Regions from separate parts of the Streptococcus sp. 10F2 genome, predicted to be linked through region 1. Evidence: predicted binding sites of a transcription regulator. Region 1 holds the regulator's gene; each other region holds the start of a gene.
What was found. The regulator NrdR, encoded in region 1, represses ribonucleotide reductase genes. The targets are predictions, from matches to a motif close to ACACNATATATNGTGT.
Positions count from the first base shown of each region.

Region 2: a site for NrdR is predicted at 4,775-4,790, ahead of nrdD (anaerobic ribonucleoside-triphosphate reductase). Genes of this name have one in related genera too.
Region 3: a site for NrdR is predicted at 4,073-4,088, ahead of nrdH (glutaredoxin-like protein NrdH). Genes of this name have one in related genera too.

Region 1 is NZ_JBTGGE020000002.1:83,554-98,769, reverse strand. It holds gene ACXM1Q_RS01180 (AAA family ATPase) at 1-600, shown strand, start outside; gene gndA (NADP-dependent phosphogluconate dehydrogenase) at 708-2,132, shown strand; gene ACXM1Q_RS01170 (winged helix-turn-helix transcriptional regulator) at 2,142-2,837, shown strand; gene ACXM1Q_RS01165 (PTS transporter subunit IIBC) at 2,977-5,172, shown strand; gene ACXM1Q_RS01160 (endonuclease/exonuclease/phosphatase family protein) at 5,196-6,014, shown strand; gene ACXM1Q_RS01155 (2-keto-4-pentenoate hydratase) at 6,129-6,950, shown strand; gene nrdR (transcriptional regulator NrdR) at 7,222-7,695, shown strand; gene ACXM1Q_RS01145 (DnaD domain protein) at 7,682-8,860, shown strand; gene dnaI (primosomal protein DnaI) at 8,861-9,757, shown strand; gene der (ribosome biogenesis GTPase Der) at 9,768-11,078, shown strand; gene ACXM1Q_RS01130 (SNF2-related protein) at 11,140-14,223, shown strand; gene ACXM1Q_RS01125 (hypothetical protein) at 14,294-14,875, shown strand; gene murC (UDP-N-acetylmuramate--L-alanine ligase) at 14,872-15,216, shown strand, end outside.
Region 2 is NZ_JBTGGE020000041.1:8,271-13,929, forward strand. It holds gene trmD (tRNA (guanosine(37)-N1)-methyltransferase TrmD) at 1-371, shown strand, start outside; gene rpsU (30S ribosomal protein S21) at 443-619, shown strand; gene mscL (large conductance mechanosensitive channel protein MscL) at 707-1,084, opposite strand; gene dnaG (DNA primase) at 1,247-3,013, shown strand; gene rpoD (RNA polymerase sigma factor RpoD) at 3,017-4,129, shown strand; gene ACXM1Q_RS07170 (metal-sulfur cluster assembly factor) at 4,139-4,468, shown strand; gene nrdD (anaerobic ribonucleoside-triphosphate reductase) at 4,874-5,659, shown strand, end outside.
Region 3 is NZ_JBTGGE020000015.1:2,382-8,040, reverse strand. It holds partial or broken gene glgB (1,4-alpha-glucan branching protein GlgB) at 1-1,656, opposite strand, end outside; gene ptsP (phosphoenolpyruvate--protein phosphotransferase) at 1,867-3,600, opposite strand; gene ACXM1Q_RS04330 (phosphocarrier protein HPr) at 3,605-3,868, opposite strand; gene nrdH (glutaredoxin-like protein NrdH) at 4,178-4,396, shown strand; gene nrdE (class 1b ribonucleoside-diphosphate reductase subunit alpha) at 4,473-5,659, shown strand, end outside.

The sequences.
Region 1 (15,216 bases):
TATGATGATAATGGTAATACCTTAACCGAACAAGTCCGCAGAAACCCTTACTCCATTCTTCTTTTTGATGAAATTGAAAAGGCTGATCCACAAGTTCTAACCTTGCTCTTACAGGTCTTGGATGATGGTCATTTGACGGATGGTCAAGGAAACCGGGTCAACTTCAAAAACACAGTGATTATTGCCACTTCTAATGCTGGATTTGGTTACCATCATACTGAGGCGGATGATCAAGATTTGATGGAAAAATTAGCTCCGTACTTCCGTCCAGAATTCCTTAACCGCTTTAATGCAGTGATTGAATTCCGCCATCTTGAAAAAGAGGATTTGGCCCAGATTGTAGATTTGATGTTAGCAGATGTGAATCGAACTTTAGGTAAAAAAGAAATTCGCTTAGATGTCACCGCGCCAGTGAAAGACATGTTGATTGAAAAAGGTTATGATCCCGCTATGGGAGCTCGACCACTTCGCAGAGTCATTGAGCAAGAAATCAGAGACCGTGTAACTGATTTCCACCTCGATCACTTAGAAGCTAAAGAACTGGTAGCTGACTTGAAAGACGGAGAGATTCAAATTAAAGAAAAGGTAGAAGCTGCCTAATGAAAGAGAAACTGCGTGACCCTTGTCCGCAGTTTTTGCTCTTTCTAAAAATTGCAGAAGACTTTTCTAGGTGGTATAATGGGAACAAATAGTTTAAGGAGAAACTCATGTCAAAAGCAAATTTTGGTGTTGTTGGTATGGCTGTAATGGGACGTAATCTTGCTCTCAATATCGAGTCCCGTGGTTATAAGGTAGCAATCTATAACCGTAGTAAAGAAAAAACGGATGATGTGCTTGCCAGCCATCCGGATAAGAACTTTGTACCGAGTTATGATGTGGAATCATTCGTAGCTTCCATTGAAACACCTCGTCGCATTATGTTGATGGTTCAAGCTGGGGCTGGAACTGATGCAACTATTCAAGCCTTACTTCCCTATTTAGATAAGGGGGATATCCTGATTGATGGGGGAAACACTTTCTACAAAGATACAATTCGTCGGAATGAGGAATTAGCGGATTCAGGAATCAACTTCATTGGAACTGGAGTTTCTGGTGGTGAGAAAGGTGCTTTAGAAGGACCGTCTATCATGCCTGGTGGACAAAAGGAAGCCTATGAGTTAGTCGCAGATGTCTTGGAAGAGATTTCTGCTAAAGCACCTGAAGATGGAGCACCTTGTGTGACCTATATCGGTCCAAATGGAGCTGGACATTATGTGAAAATGGTTCATAATGGAATTGAGTATGGCGATATGCAATTGATTGCAGAGAGTTATGACTTGATGAAAGGGCTTTTAGGACTATCTGCGGAAGAAATGTCTGATATTTTCACGGAGTGGAATCAGGGGGAGCTAGATTCTTATCTTATCGAAATTACAGCGGATATCCTTCGTCGTAAAGATGACCAAGATCAAGATGGCCCAATTGTAGACTATATCTTGGATGCAGCAGGGAACAAGGGAACTGGTAAGTGGACGAGTCAATCTGCTTTGGATTTAGGTGTACCTCTACCTTTGATTACAGAATCAGTCTTTGCTCGTTATATCTCTACTTATAAAGAGGAACGGGTTGAAGCTAGCAAGGTTTTAGCTGGTCCAGATGTAGCAGCCTTTGAAGGAGATAAGGCTGAGTTGATTGAGAAAATCCGTAAGGCTCTCTATTTCTCTAAAATTATGTCTTATGCACAAGGTTTTGCGCAATTGCGCGTGGCAAGTAAGGAAGAAGGATGGGATTTACCATTTGGTGAGATTGCTTCTATCTGGCGTGCTGGATGTATTATCCGTGCTCGCTTCTTGCAAAAGATTACAGATGCCTACAAGGAAGATGCAGACTTACCAAATCTACTTTTGAATGACTATTTCCGTCAAGTAACAGCAGAATATCAAGCTGCTGTTCGTGAAGTTGTGGCTTTGGCTATTCAGCATGGACTACCAGTTCCAACTTTTGCGAGTGCTATTAATTACTATGATAGTTACCGAGCTGCGAATCTACCAGCTAACTTGATTCAGGCACAACGGGATTATTTCGGAGCACATACTTATGAGCGTAAGGACAAGGAAGGGATTTACCACTATTCTTGGTATTCTGAAGAATAAGGAGAAACTATGGGGAAACGTATTGTAATCATTGAGCAGGAAAGTCATTTGGCTCGTTTCCTCACCCTTGAGTTGGAGTCGACAGGGTATGAAGTCCATTGGTTTCAACATCACCAGGAAGTTTTTACCCTGGCGACCTCAACTGAAATTGATCTCTTTTTGTTTGACGTTCAGGCTGGGATTGAAGCTAATCAAGTTTTCTTACAGGAGTTGGAGAAGGTTCGTCCTGGAGCAGTGATTATTGCCCTGGCTACTCCGGATGAATTGAAGCAGCAGGAGGAGTTGATTCAACGCTATGCTGTGGTAGCAACTGTCAAACCCTTTGTGGCCCCTGTTTTATTAGAACAGATTGCGTCGATTTTTAGAGGGCGTGATTTTATTGATCAACATTGTAGTCAAATGAAAAAAATAGCCAAGCACCGCCATCTCAAGGTAGATTTGGCTAATCATTTGGTTTACCGTAATGGGGAGCAACTAGCGTTGACCCGACGTGAATATGATCTGCTAGTTACCCTAATGAGCAGTCCAACTGCTCTAAGCCGGGAAGAGCTTCTGGAGCGTATTTGGAAATATGAGAATCCAGGAGAAACCAATATTGTGGATGTCTATATCCGTTATCTACGAGGAAAAATTGATCTAGAAGGTCAAGCTAGTTATATTGAAACAATTCGTGGTGTCGGTTACAAAATGAGAGATTTAAGTTAAAAAGGTTGAAGTTTAGACTTCAACCTTTTTAGACAAAAACTTTTTGAAAACCTTTACAAGGATTCGGGAATACTGTATAATATTTCTTGTAAGTCAAACGATTGCCTATCGTGAAGATATTAAATATATGAGGAGATGAATGATGAAAGATACATTCAAAAATCTAACGAGCTTTGAATTCTGGCAAAAATTCGGTAAAGCTCTGATGGTGGTTATCGCTGTTATGCCAGCAGCGGGTTTGATGATCTCCATTGGTAAGTCTATTCCAATGTTGGGACCTGAGGTTGGCGCCTTGGTGATGATTGGTAGCGTTCTTGAGCAGATTGGTTGGGGTGTTATCGGAAACCTCCACATCCTCTTTGCCCTTGCTATCGGTGGTAGCTGGGCTAAGGAACGTGCTGGTGGTGCTTTTGCAGCTGGTCTATCCTTTATTCTTTTGAACCGTTTAACAGGGGTTATTCTGGGTGTTAACGGAGATATGCTAAAGGATCCAGATGCAACGGTTCAAACACTTCTTGGTTCAACCATTAAAGTGTCAGATTACTTTGTAAGTGTTCTTGAAGCACCAGCCTTGAACATGGGGGTATTTGTTGGTATTATTGCCGGATTTGTTGGAGCAACTGCCTATAACAAATATTACAATTACCGCAAACTTCCAGATGCCCTTTCTTTCTTTAACGGAAAACGTTTCGTACCATTTGTAGTTATTCTTCGTTCCGTTATTGTAGCCATTATTTTATCTGTTGTATGGCCAGTCATTCAGTCTGGTATCAATGCTTTTGGTGTTTGGATTGCGAACTCGCAAGAAAATGCACCAATTATCGCACCATTCCTCTTTGGTACCTTGGAGCGTCTCCTATTGCCATTTGGTCTTCACCACATGTTGACGATTCCAATCAACTACACGGCTTTAGGTGGTACTTACGAAATTATGACGGGTGCAACAGCTGGTCAAACAGTATTTGGACAAGATCCACTTTGGTTGGCTTGGGTTACGGACTTGACAAACCTAAAAGCTGCTGGAGATACAACGGCTTACAATAACCTTCTAGAGACAGTCACACCTGCACGTTTTAAAGTAGGACAAATGATTGGTTCGATGGGTATCTTGATGGGTATCGTATTTGCAATCTACAAAAATGTGGATGCTGACAAAAAAGATAAATACAAAGGAATGTTGACAGCAACAGCTCTAGCGGTATTTTTAACTGGTGTTACTGAGCCTGTTGAGTACATGTTTATGTTCGTGGCTATGCCACTTTACGTTGTGTATGCTCTGATCCAAGGTCTTGCTTTTGGTATGGCAGATATCGTTAACTTGCGGATGCACTCATTCGGAAGTATCGAATTTTTGACTCGTACACCTCTAGCAATCAATGCAGGCCTAGGAATGGATATTCTGAACTTTGTTTGGGTAACAGCTCTCTTTGGACTTGTTATGTATTTTGTGGCAGATTTCATGATTCGCAAATTTAACTATGCAACTCCAGGACGTAATGGAAACTATGAAGAAGGTATGGGGGCATCGAACTCAGCTGAAGCGGGTTCTGCTGATGGTAAAGTAGCAGCACCTTCACAAGCGGTGAATATTATCAATCTTCTTGGTGGAGCAAGCAATATTGCTGATGTGGACGCATGTATGACTCGCCTTCGTGTTACGGTTAAAGACCCAGATAAAGTTGGATCTGAGGACTTGTGGAAAAAAGAAGGAGCTATGGGTCTTGTTATGAAAGACTCTGGAGTTCAAGCTATCTATGGACCAAAAGCAGATGTCTTGAAGTCAGATATCCAAGATTTATTGGACTCGGGTGAAGTTATCCCTCAAACTGTCATGACAGTCTTTGATGATGCCCCTGCGGAATCTTCAGCACCTCAAGGTAAAGCTGTTGAAATTGCAAGTGTTGCAGATGGTAACGTTGTGGAATTGGCTTCTGTTTCAGATCCAGTATTCTCGCAAAAAATGATGGGTGATGGCTTTGCGGTTGAACCAAGTGCGGGTGAATTCTATGCACCAGTAGATGCAACTGTAACGAGCATCTTCCCAACAAAACACGCTCTTGGACTCTTGACCGAAGAAGGTCTTGAAATTTTGATTCACATTGGTTTGGATACTGTAAGTTTGGAAGGTAAACCATTTACAGTTCATGTAACCGAAGGTCAAAAAGTTGTCCGTGGAGATCGCTTGGTAACAGCTGATTTGGATGCTATCCGTGAAGCTGGTCGTGAAACAACAACTATTGTTGTCTTTACAAATCAAGACTTTGTTCAAAGCGTGTCTGTAACCAAACTTGGTCAAGGAACCAAGGATGATACAGTAGCAAGCGTAGAACTTTAAGATTTTAAATAGAAAAGGGAAAAATGGCGAAATTCTTAACCTTGAACACCCATTCTTGGATGGAGGAAGAGCCAGAACAAAAACTGGCGGATCTGGTTCAGCAAATTGTTCGTGAGGAATATGATGTCATTTGTTTGCAAGAAGTTAATCAGGAGATTAACTCTTCCCCTGCGGAAGAAGTGGCGGGCTACGAGGTGGCTCAGCCACTTCTTGCTATTCATGACGATCATTTTGCCCATGTTCTTGTAGGAGAATTGAAAAAAGTTGGTTTAACTTATTACTGGAGTTGGGCCTATAATCATATTGGTTATGATCGTTACCATGAAGGTGTTGCGATCTTATCGAAGGAGCCGCTTGAAGCTAGGGAATTACTGGTTTCAGATAGTGATGATCCAACCGACTATCGCCGTCGTCAAGTTTTACTAGCTGAGACGGTAGTCGATGGGCAAACAATTCAAGTTGCCAGTGTTCATTTATCTTGGTGGAATAAAGGTTTCCAAGCGGAGTGGCAGCGTCTAGAGCAGGAGTTGGAATCAAGTCGTTACCCACTTGTATTGATGGGAGACTTTAACAATCCTGCTGGTCAAGAGGGGCACAGTCATATTTTAGCCAGTCCGTTAAAACTTCAAGATAGTCATCTAGTAGCTCAAGAAGTTTCGGGTGAATTTACTATGGGTGGCCATATTGATGGCTGGGAGGCTAAAACACCACCACTGCGAATCGATTTTGCTTTCTTATCCAGCGATTGGAAGGTGGATCGTTCGGCTGTCATCTTTGATGGCAAGAGCAGCCCGATTGTTAGTGATCATTTTGGATTGGAAGTGTTTGCCCGCCTTGTTTGAATGGCCTAATTTTTACTCCAAAGCAGCTAGCTTTCTAACTAGCTGCTTTTTCTTTTTACAAAAAATAAAAAATTTTCAGAAAATATATTGATTTTAAAAGGAGAATTTCCTATAATGACTAAAAAGGAAATGGAGTGTTTGTCTATGGATAAAAAGGAACATTTAGTTGCAGAGGTATCGGAAAAGTTGTTTAAGGCTTTGGAGCAACGCGCTCCCTTGGCTATGAGTGAGTTGGATGGTGTTGTTGAAGATATTGATACAGCTTATCAAATCCAAGATGCTTTCGTGGCTCAAAGAGGTGAGGAAGTCCAAGGCTACAAGGTTAGTCTGACTAGTGAAGAGACACAGCGAATGTTCAATTCAACAGAACCGTTTTATGGGCAGGAAACGACTTCTCAATTTATCCAAGGACCTGCTGAGGTGTCTCTTGGTGAGTTAATGGAGCCGCTCATCGAAATTGAATTGGTTTTCCGGGCCAAGGAAGATCTATCTCTGAAAGATAGCCTAGAGGATTTATTGGGGAAATTGACGATTGCTCCTGGAATTGAAGTGCCAGATGCTCGGTTTAAGGATTGGTTTCCAAAATTAAATAAGTATCTCGTGGTTTCAGATTCTGCAGTAGCGGGGCGGATTGTCTATGGACAGGAGCAAGATTTGAAGGGAAACTATACCGTTGAGGATTTGGCAGCTATTTCAGGTGTCTTGTCCAAAGATGGTCAAGTACTGGATCAAGGAGTCTCTTCACAAGTATTAGGGAATCCACTGCATTCAGTTCAATGGTTGGTTCAAAAATTGGCAAGTCATGGTAAAACCTTTAAAAAGGGGCAGCAAGTTTCCAGCGGTACTTTCGTAATCCCACCACACTTGGAAGTCGGAGTATACAGAGTTGAATATGGAAGTGGAGTTGGCAGTCTAGAATTAACCGTGGTTGATTAAAGGGAAGTCTATTTCTGTTCTAAATAACAGATTGAAATTTGAGAGGAACAATTGTCTGCTCCCTGAGATGTTAGGGGATGGTGCTTTCTCTTCACGTCCAATTAGTACAAGGTCAGATCGCTCGATCTGGCTTTTTACTTTGTTTACATGTGGCAAGCAGAGCTATCGGGAATACCAAGTCTGGGAGTAAGAAAAGGTGCTTTTTGCCGATTTTTTACGAATACGGTGTTTGGCATGGTATAATGAAGTATTGAATCGTTGGAGGTGAACCATGCGTTGTCCTGAATGTCAAAGTGATCAAACGAAGGTGATTGATAGCCGGCAAGTTGAACAAGGAGTTGCCATTCGGCGTAGACGTATTTGTGAAAAGTGTCAACATCGCTATACAACTTATGAACGGATTGAAACCAAGGCTTTAGTTGTCATCAAAAAAGACGGACGTCGTGAAAATTTCGAACCTTCTAAAATTTATAATGGTATTTTCCAATCTGCTGAAAAACGCCCTGTTACACCGGAGCAAATTAAGGAGTTGGTGAAACAGGTTGAGACGACTTTGCGGAATACATCGAGTGGTGAAGTCACTTCAGATAAAGTCGGAGACCATGTGCTAGAGGCTTTATCTGAGTTAGATCCGATTGCTTATTTTCGATTTGCCAGTGTCTATAAGCGCTTTAATGAATTGAGCGAAGTTGAAGAACTGCTACGACAATTCCGGAAGAAAGGAGAAGATAGTGAAGCCGAATGATTATTTCTTTTATGGACAAGGTAGAGTTCCTCAAAAAGATAGCACAGCTCTATTGGTTTATTACTATCCAATCATTGGTTCGGATGCCTTTGCTCTGTATCACTATCTTTTAAGTTTTTGGGATGATGGACGCAGTCAGACGCAAGTTTCCCAGGTCTTAAACCATCTACAATTTGGTCCAGAACGTTTTAATCAGGCGCTTGAGCTTTTGCAGGCGGTTAAATTGGTCGATCGTTACCAAACGGATACGACCTATCTTTATCTGCGAGCTCCCCTTGGAGGAGATGATTTTTTCCAAGATAATGTGTTGCGTTCCTTATTAAAAACTAAAATTGGTGAAGTCGCTCTAAAGGCACTCGAACCCGCTAAGCCGCAAGGGCAAAAACAGGAAGTTGATACGGGTAAATTCTTTAATGGTCTTTTGGTAGGAGAGCAACCAGTAAAACCTAAGCCCAATTATTTTGATCAGGAAACTTTTCAGGTTCGCATGGAAAAAGGCCAGTTGAGCTATGAGGATAAAGACACGGATATCTTGGCTTTGGAGCTGTATGCAAGGCAGTATCATTTGAACTGGAACCATCTGTATCAATTGGCTGAAGCAACCGCTGTCCAAGGTCGAATCTCCGTCAAGCGAATGGAGACCAAGTTAAAACAAACGGCAATCTCTGCTAACTTCAGTCCTGAGGAATCATTTTTCTTGAGTGAGAGTAAATCACAATCAGCTTTGGAGTTTCTAAGCCAGCTAAAGGATACCAGAGGAAGTCAGGTCAATGACAAGGAACAGGAACTCATTGTAAGTCTGCAAAAACAAGGTTTTTTAGATGAGGTTATCAGCATTCTATTACTGTTGGCCTATAATCGCGATACTAGCTTACATATTAATGAGCGGTATGTCTTGAGAGTTGCAGAGGATTTTAAGAAACAAGGGATTGTGAGTGCAGAAGAAGCGATACTTCGGGTTCGTAAAAAAAGGGAAGAAAAGAGTCAATCCTCTCCGAAAGCCTCTTTCAAAACTCAAGGAAGAAGACAAACGAAACCGCAACAATCGAATGTTCCAGAATGGAGTCAAAAGGATTATGTGGATCAAACGACTCCCGAAGAGATGCAGGCTCGTGAAGCAAAACATAAGCGTCTATTCCAACAATTAAAAGGGGAAGGAAACTAGATGAAATCAGTAAATAAGGCCCTGGAAGGAAGAGCGCAGGGAAGGTTTGATTACCAACAATTGGTTGAAGAAATCATGCAGGATAAAGACGTAGCTACCTTTATTCAGGAACACCAGTTGAATTCGGCAGAAATCAAGAAATCTATCTCTAAATTTAGTCAGTTTATCAGTGAGCGTGACCAGTTTAGAAATGGTGACGAGACCTATCTAGCCAAGGGCTATCAACCAATTCTTGTTATGAATCAAGGTTATGCGGATGTGAGCTACAAAGAAACGGAAGCGCTCATTGCTGCTGAGAAAGAAAAGGAGATGCGGAGTCGTATTCGTTTACTGAATTTACCAGAAAGTCTTAGAGGGATTAGTCTTGAAGACCTTGATTTTGATGATCGTTGGATGACAATTGAACAATTAGTTCAATTTATTGTGGACTATCCGAGTCAGAAGCAGGGGCTCTACCTTTATGGAGACTTTGGAATAGGTAAGACTTATTTGTTGGCAGCTTTTGCTAACGACTTAGCAATGGTCAGAGGGATTTCAACCGTGATGTTGCATTTTCCAACTTTTGTGCAGGATTTGAAGGGTGGGTTCAAAAACAATACTGTTCGTGAACAGATTGAAGAGGTTAAAGGTGCTCCTTGTCTAATTATAGATGATATTGGAGCGGAGCAATTTTCATCTTGGTTGCGAGATGAGGTTTTACAAGTAATTCTCCAATATCGAATGCAGGAGAACTTGCCTACTTTCTTTAGTTCCAATCTTTCTTTTTCAGATCTTCAGCAACGCATGTCCAAGGGAAAAGAGGGAGATGAGAGTTGGCAGGCACAACGTGTTATGGAACGTTTGCGTTATCTAGCGAAAGAAATACATTTGCCAGGTGCAAACCGGCGTAATCAGTAAAGGAGAAAACATGTCAGTAGCAACAGTGGCGATTGTAGGTCGTCCGAATGTAGGGAAGTCGACGCTTTTTAACCGGATTGCCGGTGAGCGAATTTCTATTGTCGAGGATGTGGAAGGGGTAACTCGGGATCGAATCTATGCTCAGGCTGAGTGGTTGAATCGCTCTTTTAGCATTATCGATACTGGGGGGATAGACGACGTTGATGCCCCTTTTATGGAACAAATTAAGCATCAGGCTGAGATTGCTATGAATGAGGCAGATGTGATTGTCTTTGTCGTTTCGGGTAAAGAAGGAATCACTAATGCGGATGAGTATGTAGCCAAGATGCTCTATAAAACTGAAAAGCCTGTTATTTTAGTTGTCAATAAGGTTGATAATCCAGAGATGCGAAATGATATCTATGATTTTTATTCTTTGGGGCTAGGCGAGCTTTATCCTGTTTCCAGTGTGCACGGGATTGGAACAGGGGATGTCTTGGATGCCATCATTGAAAATTTACCCGCAGAGGATGCGGAAGAAGAATCAGATGTTATTCGTTTTAGCTTAATTGGTCGTCCAAACGTTGGAAAATCGAGCTTGATCAATGCCATTTTGGGTGAGGATCGTGTGATTGCCAGTCCAGTTGCGGGAACCACACGCGATGCTATTGATACTCATTTTGTGGATTCAGAGGGTCAAGAATTTACTATGATTGACACTGCAGGGATGCGTAAGTCCGGTAAAGTCTATGAGAATACGGAAAAATATTCTGTTATGCGGGCTATGCGGGCCATTGATCGTTCGGATGTTGTGCTCATGGTTCTGAATGCAGAGGAAGGAATTCGTGAGTACGATAAACGAATCGCTGGTTTTGCCCATGAGGCAGGAAAAGGAATCATCATTGTTGTGAACAAGTGGGATACCTTGGAAAAGGATAATCATACTCTGAAAAACTGGGAAGAAGATATTCGTGATCAATTTCAGTATCTTGCATACGCTCCGATTATCTTTGTGTCCGCTATGACCAAGCAGCGTTTGCACAAGTTACCAGGGATGATTAAGGAAATTAGTCAAAATCAGAACTTACGGATTCCAAGTGCTGTGTTAAATGACGTTATTATGGATGCGATTGCTGTAAATCCAACTCCGACAGATAAAGGAAAACGACTAAAAATCTTCTATGCGACTCAGGTTGCCGTCAAACCGCCGACCTTTGTAATTTTTGTCAATGAAGAAGAATTGATGCACTTTTCTTATCTGCGCTTCTTAGAAAATCAAATTCGCAAAGCCTTTGTTTTTGAAGGAACGCCAATTCATTTGATTGCACGAAAACGGAAATAATGATCAAGAGATCCTTGAACTCAAGAGTTAGGGTCTCTTTTTGACAAGAGAGGAAATAACGATGCGTATGATTCCTGGAAAGGTGCGCCAAGAAGGGAAAGCACTGTATCAAGCGGGAGAAGTTGAGTTTCAAGGGTATCAAAATGATCTACTACTCTTCCAAGTTTTAGCAGAAGAGGTTCACTTTTCAGTAATAGGAGAACAAGACTATTGTTCATGTTCGGACATAGCTTTATTGGGCTATTGTGTCCATATCGCGGCTGTGGAAGTTTTTGTGCGGGAGCAGGAAGAAATGGTTTCCCAAGTTTCCCCAGAACGAATGCTGGCAGGAGAAAAATCGGCTGCTTTATTTTCCCAAGAAGGGGAGAGGTTCCTACAAGATTTTTTTGAGGCCTGTTCTTATCCGACTCAGCTTAGTCTGAGTGTAGAGGGGGAAATCGCCTATCGTCAAGATGGTATTAGGTGGACTTTTAAATTACGTTATGGAGATTCTAAGTCTTATATCGTGCGAGATATCCCAGAATTTTTGCTTCGCTTGGAGCAGGGAACAGGATTTCGTCTGAATCGTCACCTTGCCTTTGATCGTTTAAGTTGGGATTTTTTAGATGTGGCTAGTCGTAAAGTCTTATCATTTTTGGTAGGTCTAAAGCAAGAATCAACCTATTCGCCAAATCCTTATTTCCTAAATGATGGACGTTACTTACTGTTACCCTTGCCGCTTTTGAGTCAGGTTTTACCTCTCTTTCAAGAGTTACCTCATTTTCAATTGGATTTGGGTCTAGGACTGTTAAGAGAGGTGAGTTTTCAAGATTTAGAAGAGAATCTGAGTCCGTACTCTATGGAATTACGCCGAAATTATCAAGCTTATACCTTGAATTTAGAAGTAGAGGACTTTCTCAGTCTCTATGAGCATCAGTTGCTCTACTATCAGGAGAAGCTCTTTGTGATTGCTTACCCACAGGCTCAGCTCTTAAAACAACTCCAGTCTCATTTTCAGCTGCTTGAATTAGCTGGAGATTCCTTACGATTTGGAAGGGAGCAGTTGAGTCGATTATTTGCTTTTTTTGAAAGGGTAAAAGGTCTTGTAAATTTAAGATTCCCGGAAGGCTTGGAGCCAAGAGATTTTGCGGTTTCCCTTTACTTGGATATTGATCCCTTAGGATGGCTAATCAGCCAGTCCACGTATCAAATTGGTGATGCGGTTTTCACGAGTGAACAGGAGATTTTTGAAGCTGGTCTTGTATTGGATTACCAACAATTAACAGCCTATCAGCAAACTCTAGCAAAAATAAATCTACCGATAAGCATGGTTGGAAGGAGACCGCCCTTAAGCGAGGAAGAAATTCTAGATTTCTTTGATCTCCACTTGCCACTTTTGCAAGAAGTGGCAGATGTTTGTTGGTCACCTGCTTTTGGGGAACTAAGGCAAGAAGTGGCACTCGATTTTAGCATTGAGGAAGGTCAGCGTTTCTTGGAAGTTCGGTTTTCTCTTGAGGGAGTAGCTGAAAGCGAGATTCAAGAAGCTATCCAGGCTTTAGCAGCTGAAAATTTTTATAGAACCAAAGCAGGTCAGCTTGTTCGTCTAGATGAAAAGAATCAGAAACAACTGCAGGACCTTATGGCAGTGGAGGATGGTAGCTGGAATTCTCAAGAAGGACGTTTTCAGGTGAAACGTCAACTTTTGGGGCGTTTGGATTCTGTGTTACAGGGAGCTACGGTTAGCTATTCAAGGGCTTTAGAGGAGCTGTTAGGACACCTAGCCCATCCAGAAACGTATCCATTGGTCACACACCCGATTCTGGAACAGTTACGGGATTACCAGAGAATTGGAGTTGCGTGGATGTCTATGTTAGCTCATTATGGGTTTGGTGGAATTCTAGCAGATGACATGGGCTTAGGGAAGACTGTTCAAGCGATTAGTTTTTTGGTATTAAACTTGAAAGAGGGAGAGAAAGCATTAGTTGTAACTCCATCAGGTCTTCTCTATAATTGGCAGGAGGAATTAAGACGTTTTGCCCCTGATTTAAAAGTTGGGATGGTTTATGGCTCTAAGAAGGAACGAACAAAGACGCTTGAGCAGGATTATCAGGTGTATCTGACTAGCTATGGAAGTCTTCGTCAAGATGTTCAGGACTATTTGACTCAGGATTACAAATTTCTTATTCTAGATGAGGCTCAATATATTAAAAATCAACGAACCAAGGTTCATACCAGTTTAGAAAAAATCAATGCTCAATCGATTTTTGCCCTCTCTGGGACACCGGTTGAGAATCGAATTGAAGAGATTGGGGCTATTTTCAATTTAGTTTTACCGGGATTATTACCGGCTAAAAAAAATTTGCTGAAGCTACCGGTGGAAGCTGTTGTCCAACAAATTCGCCCCTTTATCCTGCGTAGGGATAAACAGGCCATTCTAACCGAATTGCCTGAAAAGAGTGAAGGGGTCTATGTGACCGAGTTGCTCCCTGAACAAAAAGCCTTGTATTTGGCTCAAAGGAGTCAAATGCAGGCGGAATTACAGGAGTTAACGGAACAGGAATTCCGTAAGCGAAAGGTGGAATTTTTAGCAGGTTTGACGCGTCTCCGTCAGATATGCGATAGCCCAGCTCTTTTTTTAGAAGATTATAAGGGTCAGAGCGGGAAACTAGAAATGTTGAAGATTCTTCTAGAACGGGCGAAAGAAAGTGGCCAACGAATCCTAATCTTTTCTCAATTTGTAGGAATGTTAGATTTAGTGGCTCAGTTTTTAGATCGTGAAGCAATAGCTTATTTCACGATTAAAGGATCGACACCGGCTCAAGAACGCCAAATCATTAGTCGTGCCTTCAATCAGGGGCAGGGCGATGTGGTTTTGATTTCCTTGAAAGCTGGTGGTGTGGGACTTAATTTAACTGGAGCAGATACGGTTTTTCTTTTAGATTTATGGTGGAATCCAGCTGTGGAGGAACAGGCTATTGGTCGGGCTCATCGGATGGGACAGACCAATCCTGTTCAGGTCTATCGGTTTATTACCAAGGGAAGCATCGAAGAAAAGATTTTTGAATTGCAAGAAGGGAAACGTAATCTTTTGGGAACAATTCTTGATGCAGGGCGTACCAATGAGGCTCTCAGCTTAGAGGAAGTAAAAGAAATTTTAGGTATTTAGGAAAAGTAAGAGGACCTAACTTGAAAATCGCGGAAAAAACGCTATAATTGAGATTTGAAAGGATAAAACTATGGCAGATAAACAATTTCCTTTATTGGCTGATTCAGAACCGATTTTTGAAGAACGTCAGCCGATGAATCTCTATGAAGAGTCGGATTTTATCAGTAATATTAAGGGTGATTATCAGGAAAAGTCCATTTATGATTGGGCTCCTATTTCGAATGCCAATCATCAAGTCCAGGAATCTGGGATTGCGGACGAATTTAAAACGGATGCAGCCTTGGGACGCGAGGAAGCTAGAGAAAGTGTCCGACAAAAACGGTCTGCGGCTTATCTTCAGGATGAACCCGACCAAGCCTTTCGAAAAGATTTGCAACGTCGGAGGGAATTGTCTGGAGGGCTAACCAAAGTCAAAGAAGAACCCGTTTCTAATTATCAGAAGATGGGGGAAAAGTTGCGTCAAGAGAGCTATATCCTAGCAGATTTACGCGGTAGGACAAAGAAAAGTGCTACTCCAAAAGCTAAGTCGGATTCCTACGATTTTCTAAGAAAGAGTCAAATTTACCAAGAGAAAGAACAGAAAGTAACTCCTCGTCCAACGAATCAAGAATTGGATTTACGGAAGTTGACGAGTGAGAAGGAGAAAAAATGACCAAGCGTTATCATTTTATCGGAATCAAGGGTTCAGGGATGTCTGCCCTAGCCCTTATGCTACACCAAATGGGTTATGAAGTGCAGGGAAGCGACGTCGATAAGTATTACTTTACCCAACGTGGTTTGGAACAGGAAGGAATTAAAATTCTCCCTTTTGATGCGGCTAATCTCTCGCCAGATTTGGAATTGATTGCAGGGAATGCCTTTAAGGCAAGCAACAATGTTGAGTTGGCAGCAGCAGAGGAGCAAGGCCTCAGTTATCGTCGTTACCATGAGTTTCTTGGGGAATTTATGGAACAATTTACTAGCCTTGGAGTTGCCGGGGCTCACGGTAAAACC
Region 2 (5,659 bases), on a different contig from region 1:
CTGATGAAATTTCCTTGGGAGATTATGTTTTAACAGGAGGAGAATTGGCGGCTATGACTATTATTGATGCCACTGTCCGTCTTGTTCCACAAGTTATTGGTAAAGAAAGTAGTCATACAGATGATAGTTTCTCATCAGGCCTCTTAGAGTATCCTCAGTATACACGCCCTTATGATTTCCGAGGGATGACTGTACCGGACGTTTTGATGAGTGGACATCATGAGCATATCCGTCAATGGCGTCTGTTCCAAAGTTTGAAAAAAACCTTGAACAGACGACCAGATTTATTAGAAGGCTATGACTTATCCAAGGAAGAAGAGAAATTTTTGCAGCTTATCAAAGAAAATCGAGAAATCGATGAATTCTTTTAAGGAATTCCTTGACAAGGTTCCTAGTGTTCTGTATAATATAATAGATTTTAACTTGAAGGGAGTGAGATGGAATGTCAAAAACAGTGGTACGTAAGAATGAATCATTAGATGATGCACTTCGTCGATTCAAGCGTGCGGTTACTAAAGCTGGTACTCTTCAAGAAACACGTAAACGTGAATTCTATGAAAAACCTTCTGTAAAACGTAAACGTAAATCAGAAGCAGCTCGTAAACGTAAGAAATTCTAATAGTGAAAGCAGTCCTTTGGGATTGCTTTTTTCTGCTATTTATTGCAAAAAAAAGTTGAGACCTAGGTCCCAACTGATTGAATCTTATTATTTTTTCTCAAGAAGAGCTTTGATATCTTGAAGTAATTCAACTTCAGATGGTCCAGCAGCTTCTTCTTCTTCAGCATTTTTAGCACCCAATGCTTGTGCTTTTTCAACAGCTTTCACTACGAAGAAGAGAACTGTACCGATGATCAAGAAATTGATGATGGCACTTAGGAAGTTACCGTATGCAATACCATTCCAAGAAAGGTCAGCGATTTTTTCAACTTGAGCTGCTTTCAAAGCTGGATTCAAGAAGAGAGGTGTCAATACATCTTCTACCAAGGAAGTAATAATTTGTCCAAAAGCAGCCCCGATAATAACGGCTACAGCAAGGTCAACAACATTTCCACGTAAGAGGAAATCTTTCAATTCTTTTAACATCAGAATCTCCATTCTTTTATTTGATACGAATTCATTATAGCTAAGTAAGATTAAAAAAACAATGAATTTGCTTGATTTTTTAAGAGAAAACAAGGAACGGTATGTTTTACAAAAGTTGCTATTTAGGATAAAATGAAGGAATAGTAGTCGGAAGGAGGGCATATGGTTTCAACACAAGAGATTCAAGATTTAAAGAATCGTGTGAACATTGTGGATATTATCGGAGATTACCTTCCACTGACCAAGGCTGGCCGTAATTATTTGGGACTTTGTCCTTTTCATGGAGAAAAAACGCCTTCTTTTAACGTCAACCAGGAAAAGCAATTTTACCATTGTTTTGGTTGTGGCAAGTCAGGAGATGTCTTCCGTTTTATTGAAGAAATCGATGGAATTCCTTTTATGGAAGCTGTTGCCAAGGTGGCACAGTTTAACGGAGAAACCATTGACGTTTCTTTTGCAAGACAAACGAAAGCCAAGCCACCTTCTATTGAAGGAGACTTGATAGCCCTGCATCAAGAAGCTGCGACTTTTTACCAAGCGATTTTGCTGACATCGACTATGGGGAAAGAAGCGCTAGCTTATTTGGAATCACGTGGTCTGTCTCGTAAGGATATTGAATATTTTGGAATTGGATTAGCACCTGCTAGAGGAAGTTTTCTTTATGATCGGGTGAGTCAAAAATTCGATTTTACGGAAGACCGCTATTTAGATTCTGGTCTCTTTCATATTGAGCAGAATCGTTTGGTTGATTCGTTTTATGATCGTATCATGTTTCCTTTAACGAATGTTAAGGGCCAAGTTATTGGTTTCTCCGGTCGGATTTTTGGAAATTCTTCAGACCAACAGGCTAAATACAAAAACAGCCGACGGACTAAGATTTTTAATAAGAGTTTTGAATTCTATCATTTGAATCAAGCACTTCCTCATATTAAGAAGAGTAAAGAAGTTTATCTGACGGAAGGATTTATGGATGTCATTGCTGCTTATCGTGCAGGTGTTCCTAATGTCATCGCAACGATGGGGACCGCCTTGACTTCCGAACATGTCCAACGTTTACGGGCTTATAACCCGACTGTGATTCTAGCTTATGATGGAGATGATGCCGGACAGGCAGCTATTGAGAAATCCATTCAAGAATTAAAAGGTTTTTCAGTAGAGGTTGTACGCTTTTCCCAAGGGATGGATCCGGATGAATTTCTTCAAGCGCATTCTCCAGGAGAGTTGCGTTCCTGCTTGGAGGAGACTCGTATGGATTCCGTTGAGTTTTTGATGGACTATTACCGTCCGGCAAACCTTCAAGGAGTTCAAGCTCAATTAGCTTATGTTGAGCAGTTGGTTCCCTATATTGCAACTCTACCTACCGATTTACTGAGAGAAGTTTATACCAGGAAGCTAATCCAAGAGGCTCCAGCTTTTGATCAAATCCAAGTGGAGCAGCTAGTCGCTAAAGCTCGTGTTCAAGGAGCAGCTGGCTCAGTCAATCAGGTGCGAATAGCTCCGGTAGAGATACCGATAAGTCTTCCTCAGAGTAGGTTAATCCATACCGAGAGGCAGCTGCTTCATCGCTTCATCCACCATAGCTCCCTATTAAATGAATTTCGTTTTTTGGAAAATTTTCACTTTGTTGAAAAAGATCATGAAGATCTCTATCAACTATTGTTAAAAAAAAGGCAATTAACCAGCCAAGATTTGGATGAAGAGACAGAAGCAATCAATCGTTTATGGTATCAAATTCTAGAAATGAATTTACCTCCTCAAATTGGGGATGAGGAGATTGAGCAATTATTACAAACCCAAGAATTAGAAAAGTATAAACAAAAAAATAAAGAAATTGTTAAGACGATTCAAGCAGCCTCGCAGCTTGGACAGCATGATCAGGCTGCACTTGACTTAAATGAACTAATTGCCCAAAAAAGAAAAATGGAGTAAGGAATGGCTAAAAAACAAAAAGAAGTAACAACATTAGATGTTCAAATAGCAGATTTTATTCGGAATCATAAGCTTTCCGGAACTGCAACAGATGAGGAAATTAATAGCTCTCTTATAATCCCTTTTAGTTTAGATGCTGACGGGATTGATAATCTTTTGCAACGAATTCAAGATGCAGGTATTGCAATCACGGATAAAGATGGAAATCCAAGCCAACGTGTTTTGGCAGCCGAGGAAGAGGAAAAGGATTTGTCGGATGAGGAGTTGCTTGGAAGCAATTCAGCTAAGGTCAACGATCCTGTCCGGATGTATTTGAAAGAAATTGGGGTTGTGCCTCTTTTAACCAATGATGAAGAACAAGAATTAGCTATTTTAGTGGAACAAGGTGACTTAGAAGCTAAGCAACGCTTAGCTGAAGCCAATCTACGTTTAGTCGTGTCCATTGCAAAACGCTACGTAGGACGTGGTATGCAATTCCTAGATTTGATTCAGGAAGGAAATATGGGCTTGATGAAAGCGGTGGATAAGTTTGATCATACTAAAGGCTTTAAATTTTCAACTTATGCAACTTGGTGGATTCGCCAAGCCATTACTCGGGCCATTGCAGATCAAGCAAGAACCATTCGGATTCCGGTACATATGGTTGAAACAATTAATAAACTGGTCCGAGAGCAACGGACATTGCTTCAAGAATTAGGACAGGATCCTACTCCAGAACAAATTGCTGAACGCATGGATATGACGCCAGATAAGGTTCGTGAAATTTTGAAAATTGCTCAGGAACCGGTCTCACTTGAAACTCCAATTGGAGAAGAAGACGACAGCCATTTGGGAGATTTTATTGAAGATGAGGTCATTGAAAATCCAGTTGATTATACGACCCGTGTTGTCCTTCGTGAACAATTGGATGAAGTCTTAGATACGCTTACAGATAGAGAAGAGAATGTGCTCCGTCTTCGTTTTGGTTTAGATGATGGCAAAATGCGCACACTTGAGGATGTTGGTAAAGTTTTCAATGTTACTCGCGAACGGATTCGTCAAATTGAAGCAAAAGCCTTGCGTAAACTTCGACAACCAAGTCGTTCAAAACCACTGCGTGACTTTATTGAAGATTAGGGAGAATTCATGGCTTATACAGAAGTAGAAGTGGAAGAAATTAAAACCAAGATTCTTCATGCCTTGGAAGAGGTCATGGATCCAGAATTAGGAATTGATATTGTAAATTTGGGTCTAGTCTATGAAATTCGATTTGAGCCAGAAACAGGTCATACGGAAATTGATATGACCTTAACAACGATGGGATGTCCTTTAGCAGACTTATTAACCTCACAGATCTATGATGTTCTTCGACCACTTGAAGAGGTTCAGAAAGTAGATGTCAAGCTTGTTTGGTATCCAGCTTGGACAGTTGAAAAAATGAGTCGTTACGCACGGATTGCATTGGGGATTAAATAAGAAATAAGGAGAGAGCAGAAAGGAATTCTGATACTTGCAACAGTTTTGTTTTCTAACTCCCCCACGGTTTATTAGAACAGATAGAGACGGCTCATAGAGCTAGTAGATTGTATTGACTAAAAAACAGCAAAGTCTTGCTACAACACAGGGAGTGATTGTTGCTTGGTTCAATTGATGACTTTGTCACATATTTATGATTCACTAATATTTTGAGGTTGCAGCTTGAGCTCAGCCTCTTTTTTGATGCTAGATGTTGGGGTATACCTGGCTGTTGTTTAATATGTAAGTTCATTCTTCTAAACAAAAGGACTAGATATAGTGTTAAAAATCAAAACAACACTAGATGTTGATTTTTTACTTGTGAAGTGATACACTAGTTCTATTCGTAAAAAGGAGGATTATTAGATGAAGAATCGTGTAGACAATTTGCAACGCTTAACTGTGAAGAAGCGTGATGGTCGATCGATTGCTTTTGACTTTCAAAAGTTATGTCTAAGCCTCGAACGTAGTAATCAAGACTTGGAAAGACTTTTGTCTCAGCAGGATTTACAGGAAGTCCTGCAAGGTTTAGAAGAGAGACTCTTGCAGTTGGATGTAGATGTCCTTTCTGCAGTAGATCTTCGACAATTGGTGGTAGACTTTCTCTTAAATGTGAAACAAGAAGAGCTACTTGCGGCTTACCAATTGTATGCGGAGAAAAAAGAGCAAGAGCGCTCAGAATCCTTAGACATCAATCAAGCCATTTATAAGCTCTTAGATCAAGATAGTCATTTGGTCAATGAAAATGCCAATAAGGATGCGGAAGTTTTCAACACTCAAAGAGATTTGACAGCAGGTGTTGTCGGAAAAGCTATTGGCCTGAAACTTTTACCGCCACATATAGCGAATGCCCACCAAAAAGGACTTATTCATTTTCATGATTTGGATTATAGCCCCTATACTCCTATGACCAATTGTTGTTTAATTGATTTTGAAGGAATGTTCGCGAAAGGCTTTAAAATTGGAAATGCAGAGGTTGAGCCCCCTAAATCGATTCAAACAGCAACTGCACAAATTTCTCAAATTATTGCCAATGTTTCCTCCAGTCAGTATGGCGGCTGTTCTGCAGATCGGATTGATCAAATCCTAGCTCCTTATGCGGAACTTAATTATCAGAAGCATCTGAAAGATGCAAAGGAATGGGTCCAGGAA
Region 3 (5,659 bases), on a different contig from region 1:
CCGTTCAACTGGTGCCATATTGAACACACAGATCAATTCTGAACCTTCATTGTTCTTACGAATAAAACTTAAAACAGTCTCATCTTTATTATCTGCATCAATAATCTCAATGCCATCATAAGAATCATCAATATCCCAAAGAACAAATTCGTCCTTGTAGAGACGATTGAGTTCTACTGTGAATTTTTGCATGCGACCATTCAAATCATCTTCTAAATCATGCCACTCCAGAGGTTCTTGCGATTTCCACTCCAAGAACTGTCCCCACTCACTTCCCATAAATAGAAGCTTCTTACCCGGATGACACATTTGATATGTATAAAGATTCCTTAGACTGGCAAATTGATTGTAACGATCCCCCCACATTTTATGCATAAGGCTCTTTTTCCCATGAACGACTTCATCATGAGAGAAAGGTAAGATATAATTTTCCTTAAATACATACATGAAACTAAAAGTCACGAGATTGAATTCATATTTCCGATAGATGGGATCCATTTCATAGAAACGTAAAATATCATTCATCCAGCCCATGTTCCACTTGTAGTCAAAACCAAGGGACTCCTCTCCAGCGCCAGTAATCTGAGTATAGCTGGTTGCTTCTTCTGCAATCATCATAACTTCTGGATGATATTTCTTCATGATGGCATTTAATTTTTTGAGGAAGTGAAATCCTTGATAATTAAGGTTGCCACCATCTTCATTCGGTGTCCATGGGCCTTGATCATAATCCAAGTAAAGCATATTGCTGACCGCATCTACCCTAACACCATCTAAGTGGAAAGTCTGAACCCAATAATTAATACTAGAAATCAAGAAAGACTGAACATGGGGCTTCCCTAAATCAAAGTTAAGAGCTCCCCATCCATAATTGTGTGCTCGATGATAATCTTGGTATTCATAAGTGGGGGTTCCATCATAATAAGCCAGAGCATCATCATTAATCGTGAAGTGACCGGGAACCCAGTCAACAATGACCCCAATATCTTCCAAGTGACAGGCTTCTACAAAATCTCGAAACTCTTCAGGTGTTCCATAAGACTGATCCAACCCAAAATATCCCATCAATTGGTATCCCCAACTCTCCGCTAAAGGATGTGTCATCAAGGGCATAAACTCAACATGAGTATAATTCATCTCCTTCAGATAAGGAATCAGTTCTTGCTGTAAATCCTTAAAGGTATAAGGTTCTCCATCTAAATGCTTTCTCCAAGAACCCGCATGCACTTCATAAATAGAAATTGGTCTACCCTTGAAGCCCATCGCCTTTCGCTGCTCCAACCAATCCTGATCATGCCATTCTTTTTCTGGCATGGTATAAATCTTTGCGCTTGTTCCTGGTCGCTTTTCAAAAACACGGGCCATAGGGTCAATTTTATCCACCACTTGCCCGCCTAGTCGTTCTACTTGAAATTTATAGAGACTCCCTTCCTGAGCAAGATTGGTCCAAGCTTCCCAAACCCCAGCTTCATTCTTGACCATGGGAATTCGATTTTCTTGCCAATTTGTAAAGTCTCCAATGACATATACCCTTTGGGCATTTGGCGCCCAAACCCGAAAGCTATAACCATCATTTTCACGATGAACACCCAGGTAGTCTTGAAGATTATAGTTCTCCCCAATCCCAAAAGTCCACATAGCTTCACGATAATCCATACGACCACCCTCTCCGTCTTGTAAGCGCTTTTTTATAAGAATATTCTACTATATTTTAAATGATTTCTCAAGTTATTATACAATAATTTTAGGAAAAACAAAACAATTGTCTGAAAACAATCAATTGTCATTTTCCTGTTTTCAAAAAGGAAAAGTAAAGAAAAACTGGACCAAGGAAAAACCAAGGTCCAGTTTCAATATTAGAGTTAGTTAGTCAAAATCGACGTATTCTTTTTGAAGCTCAAGAACTTCTTCAGCTGTTCCACACTCTGTCAAAGCACGGTTAGCCATTTCTTGCATTTTAGCAGTGTCCAATTTCTTCATCAGACTACGCGTACGAAGCACAGAAGTCGCACTCATCGAAAACTCATCCAAGCCCATTCCTACAAGAAGAGGAACAGCTTGTTGATCTCCAGCCATTTCTCCACACATACCAGCCCATTTACCTTCAGCATGAGCTGCTTTAATGACGTTATTAATCAAACGAAGAATTGATGGGTTGTATGGTTGATACAAGTAAGAAACTTGTTCATTCATGCGGTCTGCCGCCATCGTATATTGGATAAGGTCATTCGTTCCAATAGAGAAGAAATCAACTTCCTTAGCAAATTGGTCTGCAATCATGGCTGCCGCAGGAATTTCAATCATAATTCCGACTTGAATATCATCAGCTACTGCTACACCCTCTGCCAACAAGTTAGCTTTTTCCTCATCCAAGATTGCTTTTGCAGCACGGAATTCAGAAAGAAGAGCCACCATCGGGAACATAATCCGTAATTTACCATGAACAGACGAACGAAGAAGAGCCCGCAATTGTGTACGGAACATTTGATTTCCAGTTTCTGAAATGGAAATACGTAGAGCACGGAAACCAAGGAATGGGTTCATTTCATTTGGAAGATCGAAGTAAGGAAGCTCTTTATCTCCACCGATATCCATTGTCCGAACCACAACTGGTTTCCCGTTCATACCTTCCAAAACAGCTTTATAAGCTTCATATTGCTCATCTTCTGTTGGGAAGTCTTGTGAGTCCATGTAAAGAAACTCCGTCCGATAAAGACCAACAGCTTCCGCACCATTATCATTAACCCCTTCAACATCTTTCGGAGTACCGATATTGGCTGCTAGTTCAAAGTGTTTGCCATCAGCTGTCACAGTCTGAGCATCTTTCAAAAGAGCCCATTCTGCTTTTTGTTCTGCATAAGCACGGCCAGCTGCTTCGAATTCAGCAATAACTTCTTCTGACGGATTAATCACCACTTCACCTGTGATACCGTTAACAGCTAATACATCACCGTCTTTAACAATTTCAGTAATGTTATTAGTTCCAAGTACCGCTGCAATTTCAAGGGTGCGGGCCATGATCGCAGAATGGCTTGTACGTCCACCAATGTTCGTTACGAAAGCCTTAACAAATTCTTTATTCAATTGTGCTGTATCAGATGGAGTCAAATCATGAGCAATCACAATCGCTTCTTCATCAATAGCCGCTGGATTTGGCAAACGAACACCTAACAAGTGTGAAAGCACACGTTTGGTTACATCACGAATATCTGCAGCACGCTCTTGCATATATGGATTGTCTTCCATGTTTTCAAAGAGAGTGATGAACATATCTGTCACTTCTTTTAGTCCTGCTTCCGCATTGACTTTCTTAGCACGAATGGTTTCTTTAATTTGACCAATCATTTCTGGATCAGCCAATACCATCAAGTGGGCATCAAAAACTTGTGCTGCTTCTTCTCCAAGACTATCTACTGCATTCGTACGAATAAAAGAAAGCTCGTTTTGAGAAGCCTCTAAAGCCACATCTAAACGAGCCTCTTCTGCATTCGTATCTTCAACTGAAACTGTCTCAAAAGACAAGTCTGGTTGGACAAGTAGATATGCCTTAGCAACAGCAACACCATCAGACGCTGCAATTCCTTTAAGCATATTTGTCATCTCCTTATGCCAAACCTTCTTTTTCCATTGTTTCTGAGATAGCTGCGATGGCATCGTCAGCATCAGCACCTTCAGCGGAGATTGTTACATCAGCACCCTGACCAACACCAAGGCTCATAACACCCATGATTGATTTCAAGTTTACTGATTTACCTTTGTAATCCAAGGTGATATCTGAAGCAAATTTGCTTGCTGTTTGCACTAAAAGTGTTGCTGGACGTGCGTGAATCCCTGTTTCTGCTACAATGTGAAAATCTTTAGAAGCCATAGTGACTCTCCTTTTAAATTTATTCTTAGGTTTTTGATAACCCTTACAATTAAGAATTATATCACTAGTCTTGGTTTTTTTCAAGAAAAAATTGTCGCTTTCAGAAAAAACGACTTTTTTCACTCTCAAAAGAAAAAGATAACACAAGATTTTGATAGAGAAAGAATCGCTATCCTTGATATAATCAAGATAAAAAAACACAAACCACTATATCTTGTATACTGAGTGTTTATAAGCACAAAATATTGACAAAACTCCCACTTTCCCCTATACTATTTTCATACTCAAAAATGAGAAGGAGGTCCCCTTGTGGTAACAGTTTATTCAAAAAATAACTGCATGCAATGCCGCATGACTAAGAAATTCTTAGATGATCATCATGTGTCTTACAAAGAGATAAATCTAGACCTTGAACCTGAACACATTGATACAGTCAAACAAATGGGCTTTGCGACTGCTCCAGTCATTGTTTCACCAGTAGGAAACTTTGCTGGATTTCAACCAGGCCGACTAAAAGAATTAGCTTAATAAATAGAGGCAGGGACTAGCGCCCTGCCTCCTCGTTTTGAATAAAATCACCTGTCCATTTGAAAGGAGAACCCTCATGGGTCTTAAAGATTTAGAAAATGTATCTTATTTTCGTTTAAATAATGAAATCAACCGTCCAGTGAATGGACAAATTATGCTCCATAAGGATAAAGAAGCTTTGGAAGCCTTCTTTAAAGAGAATGTCTTCCCCAATACCCGACAGTTTTCTTCTATTACTGAAAAGATTAACTACCTTATCCAGGAGAACTATCTCGAAGAACTCTTTATTCAAAAATACCAGCCAGCTTTCATCGAAGAACTCTACCAATTTATTTTGGAGCAAAAATTCCAATTCAAATCTTTCATGGCCGCTTACAAATTCTACAATCAATACGCTCTTAAAACTAACGATGGGAATGAATACTTAGAAGGAATGGAAGAACGAGTGCTCTTCAACGCCCTCTACTTTGCGGATGGAAATGAAGAGATCGCCAAAAATATTGCTAATGAAATCATTCATCAACGCTATCAACCTGCTACACCAAGTTTCTTGAATGCTGGTCGGGCCCGTCGAGGAGAGCTAGTCTCTTGTTTCTTAATTCAAGTAACAGATGATATGAACTCTATCGGTCGTTCCATCAACTCGGCTCTTCAACTCTCTCGTATTGGTGGTGGAGTCGGTATCTCCCTCAGTAATCTCCGAGAAGCCGGTGCTCCTATCAAAGGTTATGAAGGAGCAGCTTCTGGAGTTGTACCTGTCATGAAGCTTTTCGAGGATAGCTTCTCCTACTCTAATCAATTAGGACAACGTCAAGGAGCTGGAGCAGTCTATCTCAATGTCTTCCACCCAGATATTATTCAATTCCTCTCCACTAAAAAAGAGAATGCGGATGAAAAAATTCGGGTTAAAACACTGTCCTTAGGAATTACTGTTCCTGATAAATTCTATGAGTTAGCTCGTAACAATGAGGAGATGTACCTCTTTAGTCCATACTCAATTGAAAAAGAGTACGGAGTTCCCTTTAGCTACCTAGACATCACAGAAAAATATGATGAACTAGTCGCAAATCCACGTATTCGTAAAACTAAAATTAAAGCCCGCGATTTAGAAACTGAAATTTCTAAACTACAACAAGAGTCTGGCTATCCTTATGTCATTAACATTGATACTGCCAATAAGGTTAATCCTGTAGATGGAAAAATCGTTATGAGTAATCTTTGCTCCGAGATTCTCCAAGTTCAAGAACCAAGTCTCATTGATGA